Regions from separate parts of the Streptomyces sp. NPDC107500 genome, predicted to be linked through region 3. Evidence: riboswitches for the same ligand, from Rfam matches in the RefSeq annotation. Region 3 holds a riboswitch; each other region holds the start of a gene.
The links. Region 3 has a riboswitch for cobalamin ahead of metE (5-methyltetrahydropteroyltriglutamate--homocysteine S-methyltransferase). Riboswitches for the same ligand answer to the same signal wherever they lie in the genome.

Region 1: another riboswitch for cobalamin. It lies ahead of ACZ67M_RS10390 (energy-coupling factor ABC transporter permease); the one in region 3 lies ahead of metE (5-methyltetrahydropteroyltriglutamate--homocysteine S-methyltransferase).
Region 2: another riboswitch for cobalamin. It lies ahead of ACZ67M_RS05865 (cobalamin biosynthesis protein); the one in region 3 lies ahead of metE (5-methyltetrahydropteroyltriglutamate--homocysteine S-methyltransferase).

The regions. Positions count from the first base shown of each region.
Region 1 covers NZ_JBVJPF010000002.1:977,976-982,244, reverse strand. The annotation lists gene ACZ67M_RS10405 (ATP-binding cassette domain-containing protein) at 1-239, opposite strand, end outside; gene cbiQ (cobalt ECF transporter T component CbiQ) at 236-985, opposite strand; gene ACZ67M_RS10395 (energy-coupling factor ABC transporter substrate-binding protein) at 986-1,324, opposite strand; gene ACZ67M_RS10390 (energy-coupling factor ABC transporter permease) at 1,321-2,028, opposite strand; cobalamin riboswitch at 2,059-2,244, opposite strand; gene ACZ67M_RS10385 (potassium channel family protein) at 2,326-2,871, opposite strand; gene ACZ67M_RS10380 (chloride channel protein) at 2,868-4,163, opposite strand.
Region 2 covers NZ_JBVJPF010000001.1:1,317,448-1,321,716, forward strand. The annotation lists gene ACZ67M_RS05860 (cobyric acid synthase) at 1-955, opposite strand, end outside; gene ACZ67M_RS05865 (cobalamin biosynthesis protein) at 952-1,917, opposite strand; cobalamin riboswitch at 2,019-2,158, opposite strand; gene ACZ67M_RS05870 (hypothetical protein) at 2,295-2,516, opposite strand; gene ACZ67M_RS05875 (inorganic phosphate transporter) at 2,551-3,780, opposite strand; gene ACZ67M_RS05880 (class II aldolase/adducin family protein) at 4,005-4,269, shown strand, end outside.
Region 3 covers NZ_JBVJPF010000007.1:453,062-457,330, forward strand. The annotation lists gene ACZ67M_RS28515 (TSUP family transporter) at 1-180, shown strand, start outside; gene ACZ67M_RS28520 (GNAT family N-acetyltransferase) at 228-1,157, opposite strand; gene ACZ67M_RS28525 (hypothetical protein) at 1,329-1,763, shown strand; cobalamin riboswitch at 1,837-2,057, shown strand; gene metE (5-methyltetrahydropteroyltriglutamate--homocysteine S-methyltransferase) at 2,226-4,269, shown strand, end outside.

The DNA.
Region 1 (4,269 bases), on a different contig from region 3:
TCGTACGCCACCGGCTTCCCGCCGAGCGTCAACGTCCCCGCACGCGGCCTCAGTCCGCCGCTCAGCAGCCGCATCAGCGTGGTCTTGCCGCTGCCGTTGCGGCCGAGGATCGCCAGCGCCCGACCCTCGCGCACCGAGAAGTCCAGCCCGGCCAGCACGTCCGGGCCCTCCTCGTAGGCGAAGGCCGCACCCCGCAGGGCGACCAGCGCCTGAGCCGTGGCCTCGCTCGTTCCCTTCACGACAACGGCCCTTCCAGTACGAGGGTGAGGGCGGCCAGTGCCGCCAGCAGCGCGCCGCTCGCCGCCGTGAAGGCCACGGAGACGCGGGCCTCGGGCACCAGGACCCGCAGGGTGCCGTCGTAGCCGCGGCCCGCGAGCCCGGACTGGAGCCGCGCCGCCCGGTCGAAGGCCCGCACGAAGGCCGTGGCGCCGAGCCCGCCCAGCGAACGCCAGGTCGCGGCCCGGGTGGTGTGCCCGAGCCGCGCCGCCTGCGCCTCCCGGATGCGGCGCACCGAGTCCAGCAGCAGGAAACTCATCCGGTACGTCACCAGCGCCACGTCCACGACCGGCGCGGGCACCCCCGCCCGCACCAGCCGGGGCAGCAGGTCCGACATCGGCGTGGTGAACGCGAACAGCAGCACCCCGAGCGAGGCCGCCGAGGTCCGCAGCAGCAGCTCACCGGCGCGCACCGGCCCGCCCTGCGCCACCGTCAGAAACCCGTCCGCGCCCCCGACCTGGACGAGCAGCGGCAGCGCGCCCGTCACACAGAAGCCCAACGGCACCCGGTACGCCCGCCACAGCCGCCGTCCGGGCACCCCCGCCGGGCCGAGCAGCACCGCAAGCGCCGTCACCAGCACCAGCGCCGCGCCCGGCCAGGGCGGCAGCGAGATCGCGAGCACGGTCAGGCCGAGACCGAGCACGGCCTTGTCCACGGGGTGGCGGCGGCGCCACCGGCTGCTGTGGGCCGCCGCGTCGATCGGCAGCACTCAGTCCCCTTCGGGGGTGTCCCGCAGTGCCGCCGCCGCGCGCTCCTCGCCCTGCCGCCGGCCTCGGCGCACACCGAAGTAGTACGCCAGCACGCCCGCGCCGAGCGCGGCCTGCACCGCGAACAGCGCCGACTCGATCTCCCCGGACGGCGGTTCGTACAGCGGCGAGAACCACGGCTCGTAGTCCGGCTCGATCTCCGTGATCGCCGTCTCCGCCTCCGCGTCCGCGCCGGCGAACGGCTCCTCCTTGTGGTCGCCGAGCCCCAGCACCAGCGGCAGCACCGCGAGCGCGGCCACGGCGAGCAGCAGCAGGGCGTTGATCTTCGCGTTGCGGGTCATCGGGCCACCGCCTCCTGCTCGTCGGACGGGGTCTTGCCGGACCGGGTCAGCAGTACGCCCAGCCGGGTCAGTTCGCCCTTGCTGGACTGCACCAGCAGCCGCATCACGATCACCGTGAGCAGGCCCTCGCTGACCGCGAGCGGGATCTGCGTGACGGCGAAGATGGAACCGAACTTGCCGAGGGCGCCGGTGAATCCGCTGCTCGGGTCCGGGAAGGCCAGCGCCAGCTGCACGCTGGTCACGCAGTAGGTGGACAGGTCGGCGACGAAGGCGGCGAAGAACACGGCGACCATCAGCGGCACGTCGTAACGGCGCAGCAGCCGGTAGACGCCGTACCCGGCCCAGGGACCGACGATCGCCATCGAGAAGACGTTGGCGCCCAGCGTGGTCAGCCCGCCGTGGGCGAGCAGCAGCGCCTGGAAGAGCAGGGTGATGGTGCCCAGTACCGCCATGATCGGCGGCCGGAAGAGGATGGCGCCCAGACCGGTGCCGGTCGGATGGGAGCAGCTCCCGGTGACGGAGGGCAGTTTCAGGGCCGACAGGACGAACGTGAAGGCACCGGAGGCGCCGAGGAGCAGCGTGCTCTCCGGGTGCTCCCTGACCTCACGGGTGAGTGACCGGACTCCGTGGACGACGAACGGCGCGGACGCGACACCCCAGGCGATCGCGTGCGCCGGTGGCAGAAAGCCCTCGGCTATGTGCATGGCTCAGCAGACCCTCTCCAGCACCTCGTGGATGGACGACGCGCCTTGGCCGGTCTCCTGGCTGACGGGTAACGCAGTCCGGGCAACGCCTTCCCGGATCACAAGGATCCAGTGGCTGCCCACGAGGGGCCGGAGCCGGACTTCCCGATTCACAGTGGCGAGGGCCGCACCGGCATCACACCGGATTTCCCGTTCACCAAGGCGTGGCGACAGTAGTGCTCCCACCGGTGCGGTGACAAGCGGGCCCCGGCCGGCGGGTATCCGGACGACCGGCCCTGGGCTGCGGAGACGTCGCCCTCAGCCGGTCCGGTCCCGTTCCGTGCGCCGCACCACCATCGCGCGCGCCCGCGTGCTGAGCGCGGTCGCGGCGGCGGTGAGGAAGACGAAGCTGTAGGCGATCTGGAGCATCGTCACGATCCGGGCGGACTGCCCGCTGGGCGTGATGTCCCCGTACCCGACCGTGGCGAGGGTGACCACCGTGAAGTAGAGCGCGTCGACACGGGTGTGCAGGCCGGTGAACTCGCCCGGCTCCTTGGCCAGGGCGTAGTACGTGGCCGAGAAGATGTGCACGGACAGGATGATGAGCAGGGTGATGACCATGCCGGGCTTGGTCTCGGGCCGGTCCACGAGGACGTGGTGGATCTGCCGGAGCAGCAGCGCGGCCACGACGGCCAGCAGCAGAGCGCACAGCACCCAGCTCAGCACCGGCCGGTGCGGCCCCAGATGGTCGAGGGGGAGCAGGAAGTAGGCCACCACCACGGCCACCGCGACGCAGACGCGTACGGCCCAGGGCCGGGCGGCGCGCCAGGCGGAACGGGTCCGTACGGTGCGGCGCTCCGTCACCCGGTCGTTCCCGTCGTCGGGGCGTGGGCCGCCTCCGGTTCCGTCCGGCGCACGAGCTGGGAGACGACGAAGGAGACCACCGACGCGGTGACGATCAGCGGCATCTGGTCGTACGCGTCCCCGCCCGTCAGCAGTACCGCGAGGACCGCGCTGGACAGCGGCAGCCCCGTCACGGCGGCCGCCGCGGCGGCGATGCCGAGGGCGAGCGCGGGGGTCACGCCGAAGCCGGGCAGCCCGGAACAGGCCATCGCCGTCGCCGTGCCCAGCAGCACGGACGGGAAGATCGGACCGCCGCGCAGGCTGCCCAGCGCGATGCCCCAGGCCAGCCCCTTGCACGCGACCAGGGCGATCAGCGCGCCCACCGGCCAGGCGTGCGGGTCGGCCGCGAGCTGGGCGAGCGCGGCCTGCCCGGAGAGTGCCGCCTCGGCCGGGGAGCGGCCGGTGATCAGCGCGTACGCGGCGACGCACACCCCGACCGCGGTGGCGCAGGCGACCGTGCGCACGGCCGTGTGCCGGCGCGTCCACGAGACGGTGCGGTGCCCCAGCTCACGGGCCAGCGTGATCAGTACGGCGATCAGCGCCGCCGTCGGGATGCCCCACAGGAAGTCGCCCGCGTCCGGGTTGGCGGCCGGCGGCAGGTCGGGCAGGGCGAGCGCGCCGATCTTCAGTCCGGTCCACTGACCGAAGCCGGTGAAGACCAGCGAGCCGGTGGCGCTGGCCAGCAGACAGGGCAGCAGCAGGACCACCATCTGCGCCCCGGCCAGCCCCGCGCCCTCGATGAGCAGGACGGCCGCGGCCACCGGACCGCCGAGGATGGTGGAGATGGCGGCGGTGGAGCCGGCCGTCGCGAGGATCGCCCCGGCCCGCTGGTCGCCGCCCGCTCCCGCCCGCCGCCGCACCGCCAGCAGCGCGAGTCCGCTGCCGACCGCCATGAGCGGGGCCTCGGGACCCAGCACCACACCGAGGGGCAGCGTCGCCAGCGCGGCCAGGACCGCGCCCGGCAGCGCCTTGGGTCCGACGGGCGGCCCGCCCAGGCCGTTCACCGGCAGATGCCCGCCCGCGCCCGGCATCCGGGTCACGATCGGCGCGAGGATCAGCCCGGCCAGCACCAGCGCGGGCAGCGGCCACCACCAGGGCGGGGTGTCGTAACCGGCCGCCTCGGGCAGCGAGGTCCACACCCAGTGCTGCAACTGGTGCTGGAGGCCGACGAAGAAGAAGCAGGCCAGCGCGATCGGCACCCCCAGCAGCACGCACAGCAGCAACAGCCGCCGGTAGCCGGGGCTCAGCAGCATCTGCCGCAGCGACTGCTCGGCCCGGCCCGGGACGGCGTTCGCCGGCGCCGGCCGACTCGTCACGTGCCCTCCTTCGTCCGCTCCCGCGGGTGCGGCTCAGTTAACG
Region 2 (4,269 bases), on a different contig from region 3:
GCAGCCACTCCAGCGCCCGGACCGTCCCGCGCGTCCCCGGCACGATCACCAGGTCGGCGTCGGCCAGTTCCTCGGGCCGGTCCACGAACCGCACCACCACGCCCGGTTCGGCGGCCAGCGCGTCCACGTCCGTGAAGTTGGACATCAGCGGGACCGCGCAGACGGCGACCCGCAGCACGTCCTCGCCGACCGGCGGCGCGACCACGGACTCCCGCACCGTGCCGCGCAGCGAGACCCGCAGACCGTCCTCCTCGTCGATGCCGAGCCCGTGCCGGAAGGGCAGCACCCCGTACGTCCGCCGCCCGGTCAGGCCGTGCAGCATGTCGAGGCCGGGCTCCAGGAGCGACACGTCGCCGCGGAACTTGTTGACGAGGAACCCGGCGACCAGCGCCTGGTCCTCGGGCGAGAGCAGCGCCACCGTGCCGAAGAAGGAGGCGAAGACGCCCCCGCGGTCGATGTCGCCGACGATCAGCACGGGCAGCCCGGCGCCCCGCGCGATCCCCATGTTCACGATGTCGGTGCGGCGCAGGTTGATCTCGGCCGGGCTGCCCGCGCCCTCACAGATCACCGCGTCGTAGGTGCCGCGCAGCTCGGCCAGCGAGTCGAGCACCGTGCCGAGCAGCCGCTCCTGCCGCCCGCCGTGGTAGCCGCGGGCGGTCATCTCGCCGACGGGCCTGCCGAGCAGCACCACCTGGCTGCTGCGCTCGCCGCCGGGCTTGAGCAGCACCGGGTTCATCAGCGCGGTCGGCTCCACCCGGCAGGCCTGGGCCTGCATGGCCTGGGCCCGCCCGATCTCCGCCCCCTCGCGCGTCACGAAGGAGTTGAGCGACATGTTCTGCGCCTTGAAGGGCGCGACCTTCACGCCCTGGCGCACCAGCCAGCGGCAGATCCCGGCCGTGACGACGCTCTTGCCGGCGTCGGAGGTGGTGCCGGCGACGAGGAGTCCACCGTTCATGACGTACGTCCCTTCCTGACGGCCCCGCGCACCAGCAGCCGGGCGCCCACGCACGCGACGAGCGCCAGCCCTCCCACGCGCCGGGAGAGCCGTGCGGCCCGTTCGATGTCGCCGGAACCGGCCCGGACGGCGCGCCCCGACGCCCCGTTGAGCACGGGCCGGTGCTCGACCCGCCCGCCGTAGGAGAGCGTCCCGCCGAGCCGCACTCCGAGGGCGCCCGCGAAAGACGCCTCCACGGGACCGGCGTTGGGGCTCGGGTGGAGTCCGGCGTCCGCGCGCCAGGCCCGTACGGCGCCCCGCGGATCGCCGCCGGCCACTATGGCCAGCAGGGCGGTCAGGCGGGCGCCCGGCCAGCCCGCGAGGTCGTCGAGGCGGGCCGAGGCCCAGCCGTACCGCCGGTAGCGGGGCGACTTGTGGCCGACCATGGCGTCCAGGGTGTTCACCGCCCGGAAGCCGAGCAGCCCCGGCACTCCGCCGGCGGCACCCCACACCAGGGCACCCACCACGGCGTCCGAGGTGTTCTCGGCGACCGACTCCACGACCGCCCGCGCGATCCCGTCGGCGTCCAGCGACTGCGGGTCCCGCCCGCACAGGTGCGGCAGCCGCGCCCGGGCCGCCTCGACGTCCCCGGCCTCCAGGGCCCGGCCGATGGCGAGCGCCTCGCGCACCAGCGACGTACCGCCGACCACGGCCCAGGTGGCCGCGCCGGTCAGCGCGACCGAGGCGGCGGGGGAGCGGCGTACGGCGTGCGCGGCGGCCGAGCCCAGGGCGGTGGCGCCACCGGCGCACACCAGGGTGTGCAGCGCGCCCCAGCCCCGGTGGTCACGCCACAGCACCCGTTCCACGGCACCGGCGGCGCGGCCGAACGCGGCGACCGGATGTCCGCGGCGCGGGTCGCCGAGGAGGAGGTCACCGAGCAGCCCGGCGGCGGCGCCGTACGCGAAGACGCGTCCGGCACGCACGGGTTCAGCCGGTCACACGGGCAGGAGAGCACCTGGTACTGAACGTCGATCGGCAGCCGGGCATCGCGTCGCGTCCTCACTCAGGGTGTCCACGCCCTGGTTCGAAGAGTCCGGCGGTGAGAGTTCCTGGCTACCGGGGTCTGACCCCCGGTCACAGTGGCGGGACCGCGCCGGAATCGCACCGGGCTTCCTCTCCTGCCGCCGTAAGTGGCCCCGGAAGTCCACCACGGCGCGAGAACACCCGTCAACCTGGCGTTGACCTGCGGCGGGGGAGTGTGCCGAGCCCCACACACGGGTGGTGCGCGCCGGTACACGAAGGGGCGGGGCGCGCGACGGTCCGAGTCCGTCCCGCGCTCCGCCCCGGGGTGTGCCGTGGGTCAGGCGACGATCAGATAGATGCCGTACGCCACCGCCGCCGCGCAGGCCGCGAAGCACGCGTACGCGCCGGTGACCGCGAGGGCCGCGGAGCCGCCCGCGGCGGTGGCCCGCTCCTGGCGGGAGAGGCCGGCGATGCCGAGGGTGAACAGGCCCACCAGGGCCACGGTGGCCACGAGGCTGACGCCGAAGACGGAGCCCAGTGCTGCCCAGTCGATGCTCATGGGGGTTCGCTTCCTTCGTACCCGGGACGCGGGCTCAGACGGTGGTGGCGGCCGACGCGGGCCTGGCCTCGGACGGGTCGGCCGGCAGCTCCTCGGCCAGGTGCGCCGGGGGCGGGGAGACGGCGGCCATCGCCGTGGTGACCACACCGGCCGACTCGGGCTCGTGGGGGTCGACGACGTTGGTGTGGTCGACGACCTCGCGCCGGGAGATCTTCCAGATGGCGGCGCTGGAGGCGACCAGGAAGACCGCGACGCAGGCCGTGCCCCAGTCGCCCATGCGGCAGACCCACTCGGCGATCGCGGCGACCAGGGCCGCGGCCGGCAGCGTCAGACCCCAGGCGACGAACATCCGGGTGGCCGTGGACCAGCGCACCACGCCGCCCTTGCGGCCGAGGCCGGCGCCCATCACCGCACCGGAGACCGAGTGCGTGGTGGAGAGGGAGAAGCCGAGGTGGGAGGAGGCCAGGATGACCGTCGCGGCGCTGGTCTGGGCGGCGAAGCCCTGCTGCGGCTGGAGGTCGGTCAGGCCCTTGCCCATGGTGCGGATGATGCGCCAGCCGCCGAGGTAGGTGCCGAGCGCGATGGCGATGCCCGCGGAGAGGATGACCCACAGGGGCGGGTCGGAGTCGGGGGCGAGCGCGCCGCCGGCGACCAGGGCGAGAGTGATGATGCCCATCGTCTTCTGGGCGTCGTTGGTGCCGTGGGCCAGCGAGACCAGCCCGGCGGAGGCGATCTGCCCGGCGCGGTAGCCCTTGGCGGCGGCCTTGCCGTCGGCCCGGCGGCCGAGCCGGTAGGTCAGCCGCGCGCCCAGCAGCGCCGCGACACCGGCGACGATCGGGGCGGCGATCGCGGGGATCAGCACCTTGGTGACGAGCGCGTCGCCGTTGACGGCGCCGACGCCGGCCGAGGCGACCGCGGCACCGATCAGACCGCCCATCAGGGCGTGCGAGGAACTGGACGGGAGGCCGACCAGCCAGGTCAGCAGGTTCCAGAGGATCGCGCCGACCAGGGCGGCGAAGATGACCTCGGGACGGATGCCGGTCTCGTCGACGAGACCCTTGGAGATCGTGTTGGCGACCTCCACCGAGAGGAAGGCGCCTACAAGGTTGAGGACGGCGGACATCGCCACCGCCACCTTGGGCTTGAGCGCACCGGTCGAAATGGTCGTTGCCATCGCGTTCGCGGTGTCGTGGAAACCGTTCGTGAAATCAAACGCGAGTGCGGTTACCACCACAATCGCGAGGATCAGCGAGAAGCTTTCCATTTACCCAGGCAATCGTTCGAGGTCATTGGCTGGACGAACGTAGGTAACCATGGTGAACGGAAGATGAACTGGGCAGGGCGTCGCGGTGACCGGAAGCGGCGTCGCCGCCTCCCTCTGCGTGGCCGTCCCGGTGCTCTCCGGAGACGCCCCTGGCAGGATCACCGCCAGACCGGCCGGCGACCGGCCCGGAGAGGCGCGGGAGCGCTCGTGAGGAGACGGTGACTGTGACGTATTCGCGGGTCGGACGGGCTGCCGGCCCGGACGAGGAGCGGGCCTGGACGGACCTCGTCGCGGCGGCCCGGCGCACGGTCGCGGACGGGCTCGTGGTCGGTACCTCCGGCAATGTCTCGGTGCGCGTCGGCGACACGGTCCTCGTCACCCCTTCGGGTGTGCCGTACGACCGTCTGGCGCCGGGTGACGTGACCGGCGTCGCCCTCGACGGACGACAGGTGCTCGGCACCCTCCTCCCCACCAGCGAACTGCCCCTGC
Region 3 (4,269 bases):
GCCGGCGCCCACGCCCACTTGGTGGGTCTCGTCGACCTCCGTGCCGCCGCCGGACTGCTCCTGGGCGCCCTGCCGGTGATCGCGGTGCTGCGGCGCCGCCCGCCCCGCATCCCGGACCGCGCCCACGCGTGGACGTACGTGGCGCTGCTCGGCGCGGTGACGGTCGCGATGGTTGTCTGACGCGCCGGGCCGACGCCGCGGACCGCCGCCCGGTGCCGCACCGGGCGTCAGCCGATGACTGCCTCCCAGGTGTCGACCGCGAAGTGGACGGTCATGCCGTTGCGGCCGTAGAGGCGCGGAGCGCCGGTGGCGTTGGCCGTGTCGACCCCGAGCCCCACCGTGTCCCGGCCCCGCGCGGCGAAGTGCGCGAAGGCGTGCCGCAGGAGGAATCCGCCCAGGCCCCTCCCCCGTGCCGCGTCCAGCACGCCGAGGGCGCGGATCCAGCCCATGGCCTCGCGGTCGTCCCGGGCCAGCAGGAAACCGGCGTCCCCCAGGTCGTCGGTGGCGGCGATCCACACCAGGGACCAGTCGAGCCCCTCGGCGTCGATGTCGCTGAGCCAGAGCCGGTACGGACGCGGCTGGAAGTCGAAGTGGGAGGCGAACGCCTGCTGGTACAGCTCGTGCACCCGGACACGGTCCGCCTCCGTCGCGCAGGCGCGCACGGCCACCCCGGCCGGGGCCCGCGGCGGCAGGTCGGCCGCCGGGTCCACCGCCCGGCGCAGGACGTGGTGGGACCGGACGACCCGCCAGCCCCGTTCCGCGAGGAGCGCCGTGTCGGTCGTGGGCCGGGCGTTGAGGTGCAGGTGGACGACGGCCCGAGCGGCCCCGTTGGCCCGTGCCTTGGCGAGGGCGCGGTCCTCCATGGCGGCCAGCAGCCGCAGGCCGGTGCCCTGGTGGTCGGGGAGCACGTAGTGGTCGATGTCCACGCGCTCGCCGCCGGACTCGTCCCACAGCAGCCCGTAGGCCACCAGCCGGCCGCCGTCGAAGGCGAGCCACGAGTCGCGGGTCAGATCCGTCTCGGGATGCTTCAGGTCGGCCTCGACGGTGTGCTGGTCGGTCTCGGGGCGGCCGATCTCGATCCGGTCGATCTCGTTGAGGAGCTGGGTGATGGCGGGCGCGTCGGCAAGGGTGGCCGGCCGCAGGTCGGCGGTGGACATGAGAGCAGAATCGGGGGCACCGGCGGGCACCCGCAACGGAATTTCCGCCCCGCCACGCGGCTCGGGCCCCGCCCGGGCGCGGACCGGCGCGATTGGTGGACGTAGGTCCGCGAACCGCGGGCATACGGGGGTCCTGAGGACCTTCTCCGTCGCCGACCACGGGAGTCTCCTGTGACACCGAGCCTGCGCACCGCACGCGGGTGCCGTGCCGCCGCCGTTCTCCTGCTCGCCGCCGCCTGGTACGGGGGCAGCCACCACCCCTGGCTCGCCCTGCCCGGTCTCTACGCCGCGGCGGTCATGGCCTGGTGCGCGGCCCGGGAGGGAGCCGAGCACCGGCGGCGGACGGTCCTGGCGCGCCGGGCCGAACTCCTGGCCCGCCCGCCTCACCGGCAGCCGGTCCCTCTCGCCCCCTGCTGCGCCTTCTGGCGGCACTCCGACGGCGCCGTGCACGGCCAGGAGTGCACCCGTCCCGCCGCCGCCCGGGTCGCCGTGGGCGGCGACTGCTGCGAGGTGTGGTGGACCTCGCTGGGCTCGGCGCACGACACGGCCTGCCCGCGGCACGCCGACGCGCCGGGGCAGGACCGGAGCACCTGGGCCCAGCAGTAGTCCGCCGACGGCGTGTCCCGTCGCACCGTCCGCATGCCGGACGCGTCCGGACGATTCCGGGGTGGTCCCCGGTAGGGTGAACGGTGCAGCTGGTTCGCCCCGTCCGCCAGGCGGGGTGTCGTAAGAGGGAACCCGGTGGGAATCCGGGACTGCCCCGCAGCGGTGAGCGGGAACGACCGCCGTCATACGCACTGGGTCCGACGTACCGGGCCCGGGAAGCGACGGCCAGTAGGTGTCCTCCGGACGGAGGGCGTGCCCGCGAGTCCGAAGACCTGCCAACTGCCCGCGTGCGGACCGTTCCGCGCGCGGACATCCCGGTGACCTCGAGGGCGGGTCGGCGTGCACCAGACGGAACGGCCGTGCCTTTGCCGCGCGGGGTCGTCACCGTCCGGCCGGCCACGACCTTCGCGCTCTCGTTCCGTCCCCGGGATCTCAGGGACTCATCTCGCGAAGGAGATCTCCGTGACAGCGAAGTCCGCAGCCGCGGCAGCACGGGCCACCGTGTACGGCTACCCCCGCCAGGGTCAGAACCGTGAACTGAAGAAGGCCATCGAGGGCTACTGGAAGGGCCGCGTCAACGCCGACGCCCTCCACGCCACCGCCGCCGAACTCCGGCGCGACAACCGGCGGCAGCTCGCCGACGCCGGCATCCACGAGGTGCCCACCGGTGACTTCTCGTACTACGACCACGTCCTCGACACCACGGTCATGGTCGGCGCGATCCCCGAACGGCACCGCGCCGCCGTCGCCGCCGACGCGACGGACGGCTACTTCGCGATGGCCCGCGGCACCCAGGACGTGGCGCCGCTGGAGATGACCAAGTGGTTCGACACGAACTACCACTACCTCGTCCCCGAACTCGGTCCCGGCACCGTCTTCACGGCCGACTCCACCAAGCAGGTCGCCGAGCTGAAGGAGGCTCTCGCCGAGGGCCTCACCGCCCGTCCGGTCCTGGTCGGCCCCGTCACGTACCTGCTGCTCGCCAAGCCCGCTCCCGGCGTGCCCGCGGACTTCGAGCCGCTCACGCTCCTGGACCGGCTGCTTCCCGTGTACGCCGAGGTCCTCGCCGACCTGCGTGCGGCCGGCGCCGAATGGGTCCAGCTCGACGAACCCGCCCTGGTGCAGGACCGCACCCCGGCCGAGCTGAACGCGGCGGAGCGCGCCTACCGTGATCTCGGCGCCCTGTCCGACCGTCCGAAGCTGCTGGTCGCCTCGTACTTCGACCGGCTCGGCGACGCCCTGCCGATGCTGGCCAAGGCACCGGTGGACGGGCTGGCGCTGGACTTCACCGAGGCCGCCGCCGCCAACCTCGACGCGCTCGCCGCCGTCGGTGGACTGCCCGGCAAGCGCCTGGTCGCCGGTGTGGTCAACGGCCGCAACATCTGGATCAACGATCTGCAGAAGTCCCTGACCACACTCGGCACCCTTCTCGGGCTCGCCGACCGTGTCGACGTCTCCGCCTCCTGCTCCCTGCTGCACGTCCCGCTGGACGCGTCCCTCGAGCGGGACATCGACCCGCAGATCCTGCGCTGGCTCGCGTTCGCCCGGCAGAAGACCTCCGAGATCGCCACGCTCGCCAGGGGCCTCGCCCAGGGCACCGACAGCATCACCGGCGAACTCGCCGCCAACCGTGCCGACCTCGCCTCCCGGGCCACCTCACCCATCACCCGCGACCCTGCCGTCCGCTCCCGTGCGGAGGCCGTGACCAGCGCCGACACCCGCCGTTCCCAGCCGTACGCCGAACGGGCCGCGGCGCAGCGCGCCCACCTCGGGCTGCCCCTGCTGCCGACCACCACCATCGGCTCGTTCCCGCAGACCACCGAGCTGCGCACCGCGCGCGCCGACCTGCGCGCCGGGCGCCTGGACGCGGCCGGTTACGAGGAGCGCATCCGGTCGGAGATCCAGGAGGTCATCTCCTTCCAGGAGAAGACCGGTATCGACGTCCTGGTGCACGGCGAGCCCGAGCGCAACGACATGGTCCAGTACTTCGCCGAGCAGCTGACCGGCTACCTCGCCACCCAGCACGGCTGGGTCCAGTCGTACGGCACCCGCTACGTCCGTCCGCCGGTCCTGGCCGGTGACATCTCCCGCCCGCAGCCGATGACGGTGCGCTGGACGAACTACGCCCAGTCCCTGAGCGATCGCCCGGTCAAGGGCATGCTCACCGGGCCCGTCACCATGCTCGCCTGGTCCTTCGTCCGCGACGACCAGCCGCTCGGCGACACCGCCCGCCAGGTCGCCCTCGCCCTGCGCGACGAGGTGAACGACCTCCAGGCCGCCGGCACCTCGGTCATCCAGGTGGACGAGCCCGCGCTGCGCGAGACCCTGCCCCTGAGGGCCGCCGACCACGCCGCCTATCTGGCGTGGGCGACCGAGGCGTTCCGGCTCAGCACGAGCGGGGTGCGTCCGGACACCCAGATCCACACCCACATGTGCTACGCGGAGTTCGGCGACATCGTCCAGGCCATCGACGACCTCGACGCCGACGTCATCAGTCTGGAGGCAG